2 linked regions of the Hydrogenovibrio crunogenus genome follow. The protein of the gene in region 1 binds, or shares a complex with, the protein of each later gene. Links are inferred from orthologs where the notes say so. Each region holds a gene or a part of one and is shown in the gene's direction. Other genes may lie near its edges. The genes, in order: tsaE and tsaD.

Evidence for each region.
Region 2: the proteins of tsaE (region 1) and tsaD are in contact, whole or in part, in a crystal structure (PDB 6N9A), measured with the Thermotoga maritima proteins. The link is inferred for Hydrogenovibrio crunogenus from one-to-one orthologs. Residues at the interface, in WP_004082108.1 of Thermotoga maritima: Leu37, Gly38, Lys46, Lys57, Val59, Lys60, Ser61, Thr63, Phe64, Thr65, Leu66, Met67, Val69, Pro71, Tyr82, Arg83, Leu84, Asp86, Asp88, Phe89, Asp93, Ile128, Asp130, Glu131, Arg134; in WP_004082750.1 of Thermotoga maritima: Cys10, Asp11, Arg49, His50, Leu82, Gly84, Gly135, Gly136, Glu154, Thr155, Leu156, Asp157, Asp158, Ser159, Glu162, Asp165, Lys166, Arg169, Leu170, Tyr175, Lys213, Thr214, Leu217, Tyr218, Gln221, Arg222, Asn324.

What each region holds. Positions count from the first base shown.
Region 1 is NZ_CP032096.1:1,175,319-1,178,625, forward strand. The notes cover bases 261-3,242. They hold tsaE (tRNA (adenosine(37)-N6)-threonylcarbamoyltransferase complex ATPase subunit type 1 TsaE), read left to right. Parts: upstream 261-1,466; coding sequence 1,467-2,018; downstream 2,019-3,242. Other genes in these bases: queG (tRNA epoxyqueuosine(34) reductase QueG), read right to left, coding at 261-1,395; GHNINEIG_RS05695 (N-acetylmuramoyl-L-alanine amidase), read left to right, coding at 2,093-3,242. Outside these bases: GHNINEIG_RS05680 (bifunctional diguanylate cyclase/phosphodiesterase), read right to left, coding at 1-67; more of queG, read right to left, coding at 184-260; more of GHNINEIG_RS05695, read left to right, coding at 3,243-3,307. UniProt on the Escherichia coli protein: Required for the formation of a threonylcarbamoyl group on adenosine at position 37 (t(6)A37) in tRNAs that read codons beginning with adenine.
Region 2 is NZ_CP032096.1:2,009,509-2,012,631, forward strand. Bases 173-2,970 are described here. They hold tsaD (tRNA (adenosine(37)-N6)-threonylcarbamoyltransferase complex transferase subunit TsaD), read left to right. Parts: upstream 173-932; coding sequence 933-2,009; downstream 2,010-2,970. Other genes in these bases: GHNINEIG_RS09555 (GatB/YqeY domain-containing protein), read right to left, coding at 173-510; rpsU (30S ribosomal protein S21), read right to left, coding at 536-751; GHNINEIG_RS09570 (Wzz/FepE/Etk N-terminal domain-containing protein), read right to left, coding at 2,055-2,970. In the rest of the region: more of GHNINEIG_RS09555, read right to left, coding at 58-172; more of GHNINEIG_RS09570, read right to left, coding at 2,971-3,123.

The sequences.
Region 1 (3,307 bases):
ACAATCCAAAGCCACTGAAGGCAATCAGGTAGAAGAGGGTCCAGATATTGGCTTTAAATTGACGCATATTGTAAAACGGGTGCTGTTTCTTTTGTTTATATAGTTAGATGTGAAACTTTAACCCAATTGAAAAGATATTCAAGCATTATAAGAAAATTCTGATTCCTATCTTTGATAAGGGGATTACTTCCGCACGGCAATGGTTTTCGGTAAATAGTATTTTTTGGCTTTATGCGGCTTTGAAGGAGATGAAAAATGACCAGGCCTGGTTATTTCTTCCGGCGCCTTCAAAAAGTGCCTTTGGCGTTGCAATGCCCAGTGTTTGTGTTCATTGACGAGGTCTGAATCACTCTGATGGCTTTCTAAAGCATGAATGATCTCTTCGCTTAGTGTTGAATTTTCTAGCGCATTACCTATAGCAACGCAAAGATTACGTTGCCATTGTTCAAAGCCAATACGACGAATAGGAGAACCTTCAAGCTGTTTGAGAAAGTCTTTTTCAGACCAATTGAACAATTCAAGTAAGGTACTGGCATCTAATAATGAATTGGCTTTGAAAGCAGTTTCATTCGTGTCTTGTGTGAACTTATTCCAAGGGCAGACAAGCTGACAGTCATCACAACCGTAAATTCGGTTTCCCATTTTTTCCCGAAGCGACGCAGGAATGGAACCTTTGTTTTCAATGGTTAAATAAGAAATACAGCGCCTGGAATCCACTACGCCATCGGCCACAATTGCTTGAGTCGGGCATTCTTGAATGCACGCAGTGCATGGACCACACCCTTGTTTTTCAAAAGGAGGATCAATCGGTAAGGGTAGGTTGGTGTACAGTTCTCCCAGGAAAAACCAAGAGCCGGCGCGTGGATGAATGATTAAACTGTTTTTACCGATAAACCCAAGCCCGGCCTTTTCCGCTAAAGGGCGTTCCAATACAGGGGCTGAATCACAGAAAGCGCGGTAGTGAAAATCATTTTCAATCGTTTGATTGATTTTTTCTGCAAGCTGTTGCAAGCGCTTCCGCATCAGTTTGTGGTAATCCTTGTGCAAGGCATAGCGGGAAATATAGGCGTGATCGCTGGCTTGCAGTTGAGGAATCGGTGAGTAAGCCTCAGTATCAAAATAATTCATACGAACACTGATGACTCGACGCGTTCCAGGCTCCAATTCTTCTGGGCGCGTTCGTTTCGTGCCGTGCTTTACCATATACTCCATGTCGGCATGAAACCGTTTTTCAAGCCATTCAAAGTAACTGGATTCATACTGACCTAAATCAATGTCGGTAATGCCGACATCAGCAAAACCAAGCGACAGCCCCCATTGTTTAATCTTTTCCGCAAGCTGGTATAATGCTGAATCAGTTGAGTTTTTGAGGGTCGTTGGAGCGTTTTTTGGCATGGATGTTCGCTTTAAACTTCAAGAATTATGAATGACACCTCTATTTTAGTGCCTTTTGAGAATACCTATTGATGAATTTTACCAAATCAACAGCACACCCTAAAAGTACGGATGATTTGCTTGAATGTGGCTTATTGCTAGAAACGGAAGCAGATACGCAGCAGTTGGCGCATATTTTTGCGCAGTTATGCGAAGAGCTAAAGACGTTTGATTTAGGGTGGATGATTTATTTAAAAGGCGATTTAGGTGCAGGTAAGTCTTTCTTTTCTCGCGCTTTTGTGCAATCCTTTGTACCTGGGCAGAAAGTAAAAAGTCCAACGTATGCGTTAGTTGAAAATTATCCCACGTCATTGGGAACCATTCAGCATTTCGATCTTTATCGTTTATGTGACCCGGAAGAATTAGAATTTTTAGCCATTCGTGACTTATTGACGCCTCCATTTGTGGCGCTGGTAGAGTGGCCGTCGAAAGGAAAGGGCGTCCTTCCTGAAGCAGATATTCTGATTGAGTTGAATGTGTTGAGAGAGGCTCGAAAAGTGACGATTTCTGCCTGTCAGGACCGCGCAAATGGTTTCGTCAAAAAGCTGACAGAAAAAGTTGGCATGGAACTTGATAGTGACTAGCACAATCAAAACAAAAATATTGAGTGGGTAGTGCCATGATCAGAAAAAATAACGTAAATCCTTTAAAAGCTTTCATGACAGTAATGGCTGCAATGTTAGTGGTTGTGATGTCGACTTCAGTCTTTGCCAAGACATCTTTGGTGAAGATGCGAATGGGGCAAGGTGAAGATAAAACCCGAGTGGTATTCGAAATCAAACAAAACCATCGTTTTGAGATTACTACGTTGAAAAATCCGGCTCGTATTGTGGTGGACTTTTACAAAGCCGAAAACCAGCTGACGTTTTCAAAAATGAAATTCCTAGACGCACGAGTGAAACAGGCTCGCGTCAAGAATCAAGCTAAACGCACTCGCGTTGTTTTGGATTTGCGTGACGATTTTGATTACAGCTATTTCGCTCTAGCCAAAAACAAAAGTGGTGCAGAGCGTGTTGTGATTGACGTTACGAACCGAAAAGTAACCAAACATGTCGCTAAAAAAACGGTTAAAAACACCAAGAAAACCGCCAAAAAAATCGTCGTTGCTAAAAAAGCAGCGCCAGAAAAAGTAACGCGTCAAGTCGCTCAAGCTTCTTTTAGTACCAAACCTAAAACCAATAAATCTTCTCGTAAAGAGGATGTTGCCAATAACCGCGTAACACGTTCTATGCTGAACAGCGGCAGTGATGTGTTTCAGACAAAAAATAAAGACTTGGTTGTCGCGATTGATGCCGGGCATGGTGGAAAAGACACCGGCGCAATTGGGCATAACAACTTACGTGAAAAAGTCGTTGTTTTGAAATTGGCTAAAAAATTGAAAAAATATATTGATGCGCAACCGGGTATGCGTGCTGTTTTGACAAGAGATAAAGATGTCTTTATTCCGCTGCATAAACGTGTGCGAATTGCGCACAAAAAAGATGCGGATATCTTTTTATCATTGCACGCGGATGCTTTCCCTGATGCACGTGCTCGAGGAGGATCTGTCTATATCTTGTCAACTAATGGGGCGAGTAGTGTGATGGCTCGTATCCTGGCCAAATCTGAAAACGCTTCTCTTCAAGACGTGAAATTAAAAGGGCGTGATGCGGATGTGGCGTTTGTGTTATCTGATTTAACTCGTTCGGCTAACATTCGTGCCAGTCGTAAGTTAGGTCAGGCTGTACTAGGTGAGATGGCACGTTCGGTTCGCCTGCATAAAAAATCGGTACAATCGGCTGACTTTGCGGTATTGAAGTCTATTGACATGCCGTCTCTTTTGATCGAGACCGCGTTTATTTCCAACCCGGTAGAAGCGAGAAAATTAAGCTCT
Region 2 (3,123 bases), 830 kb from region 1 along the record:
ACGGGTTTTATCTTATCAACGATCAGTTAAGTGAATTAAATTAATACAGTCTTTGTATTAGCTTAATTTTGCCTTAATCAGTTTACTGACTTCTGCCATATCGGCACGACCTTGCATCTTTGGCTTTAACAGCCCCATGACTTTCCCCATATCCTGCATGGAGGATGCTGAAACGTCTGAAATCGCTTCATCCACTAATTGCGAAACCTCTGCTTCTGTTAGTGGTTGTGGCAAGAAGTCTTGAATAATCTTCATTTCTAAAGCTTCTTGCTCAGCCAGCTCTGGTCGGCCTGCTTCTTCGTATTGCTGCAAAGAATCGCGACGTTGCTTCAACATTTTATCTAAAATTGGCAACACTTCCGCGTCATCTTCAAGCGTGGTCTGATTATCAATTTCCACTTGCTTGATTGCAGCCTGCATTGAACGAATTACCGCTAGGCGCTCTTTCTCTTTTGCCTTCATGGCAATCTTCATTTCTGAAGTCAGACGGGCTTTTAATTCACTTGACATTGATTGACCTTTTATCCAGTCAAACTTAGTACATACGAGTCGTACGACGGTTTTCACGCGACAAACGTTTTGCTAAACGCTTAACGGCTGCCGCTTTCATACGCTTTCTAGCCCAAGTTGGCTTTTCATAGAACTCACGCTTACGTGACTCTGTTAACACACCTGCTTTTTCGCAAGCACGCTTGAAACGACGTAGTGCAACGTCAAATGGTTCTGTATCTCTTACTTTTACGCTTGGCATAATATACTCTTTCTTTAAAATTCGTTTTATGACTTTCAATAGGGAAAATCGGGAAAACGCGAATTATAAAATTAAGTGCCTTGTTTTGCAAACAAAACTTCAGACATTTCTTGAGTTTTTGTTAAAATCGTTAACCTTTCTTAAGTACTCGACACTCAATAGGCTCTAGTAAAACGATTTTATGCAGACAACTCATTCGAATCCGTCATCTCCTTCCTTAACGCTTGGCATTGAAACGTCTTGTGATGAAACTGGAATAGCATTATACCATTCTGAAAAAGGATTAATTGCACACACGCTTTACAGCCAGATAAAACTTCATGCGGAGTATGGCGGTGTGGTGCCGGAACTGGCTTCTCGTGATCACATTCGAAAGATCACCCCGTTGATTCAGGAAACGTTGAAAAAGGGTCAGGTCAGCGCGAAAGACATTACCGGCATTGCCTATACGGCGGGACCGGGGCTAATGGGTGCCCTGCTTTCAGGTGCATCGGTGGCTCGCAGCCTGGCGTTTGCCTGGCAAATTCCAGCCATTGCCATTCATCATATGGAAGGCCATTTACTGGCGCCGATGTTGGAAGAAACCCAGCCGGAATTTCCATTTGTCTGTCTGTTGGTGTCTGGCGGTCACACAATGATTATTCGAGTGGACGGCATTGGGCGTTATAAATTACTCGGCGACACCTTAGATGATGCCGCAGGTGAAGCGTTTGATAAAACCGCTAAAATGCTTGGTTTGGGCTACCCGGGCGGACCTGAAGTGTCCAAACTGGCGTTGCAAGGCCAAACCGATCGTTATAAATTTCCACGTCCGATGGTGGATCGCCCTGGCTTGGACATGAGTTTCAGTGGTTTGAAAACTTTTACCCTCAACACATGGCTAAAAGCAAAAGAGAGCGGTGATGATTCTGAACAAACCAAAGCCGACATTTGCCGTGCGTTTGAAGTGGCGGTGGCCGATACGTTGAGCATTAAATGCAAGCGTGCTTTAGAACAGGAAGGGTTGAACCGTTTGGTGGTGTCCGGCGGCGTCAGTGCGAATCGTGAAATTCGAGCGAAGCTGGATGCGTTAATGGCGAAACGAAAAGGCAGCGCTTTTTACCCAAGGCTTGAATTCTGTACCGACAACGGTGCGATGATTGCCTATGCCGGGTCAAAACGATTAGACGCCGGGCAATCTTCTGATTTAAATTTTGCCTGCCAACCTCGCTGGGATTTGGAATCACTGGAGCCGATAGACCCCATTGAAGTGGCTTAACGCCTTCCAACTCTTACAAACAAAAAACGACCAGGCCTGGTCGTTTTAACCTTTAGCTTCCTCAAAACGTCTCTTTTCTTGATGATTTAATGCCGCAGAGCGAATAAGTGCAACAAACACCGCCAATAACAACCCTAAAACGATAGCAACTGCGATAATCAATTTTCCTTTGGGTTTCACAGGGGCTTCCGGTGTGCTTGGCGACTTAAGTACAAGAAAGGTATCAAATGTAATGGCTTTCAATGCTTTAAGATCATGTAATATCTTTTCTTTTTCAATCTTCAGCATTCTTAAACGCTCTGAATAAGGCAAGTTACTTTGACGATTTTTAAGCTGATCAACACGCGGATTTTGCTTCAAAAGCAATAAATCTGCTTTTAAAGCTGAAATTTGCGGAATAAAGGCGGCTAAATTCTGGCGGCGTTTCAAGCTGTTTATTTCTGCCGATAAGATTTTCGTTCCCATCCAATATCCTTTCATACCAGATTGCGTATTCACATCAACAATCATATTGGACGTATTTTTTGCTTGCATTGTTTTGCCATATTGCCCTGGTTCAATAGGCTCTGTAATACCTAACTTTTGGGCAATCCGCAAGTTTTCATTTAACCGCTGTAATTGATCATCCAAATTTTCTTTTGAATTATCAATCAGCGCTTTGATTTTTTGTTCTATTTGTTCACGCTTTAAAGCATCAGCTTCTTGTATGCGTTCAATTTCTGATTCGATTTCTAAATTAATTTTTTGATTTTCCAGCTGATAGTGAAAACGATTTATTCCTAACACTTCATTTAAATGTGAGGTTAAATCTTGTTTAAGGGCATTAACCGCTTGACGGTTCGCAATTTCTAAAACAAGTGCCAATGCTTTTTGACTGGCTTGTACAGAAGGCAACGACATCGAAAGTTTGGTCTTTTGAAGAACGGATAGCTGCACTTTTTTATTTTGCTCTGGCCATGCCACCTTCAACTTGCCATCATTCAGAAACACTCGCAACTCTGATGCAGAATCAAAATCATATCCTGCATTGGCTAGGAGTTGATTCAACGTTTTTGAGTTAGATAAAACTTGAAATGTATTCTGATTTTGCAAATTCTTTAAGAACTCAACATAA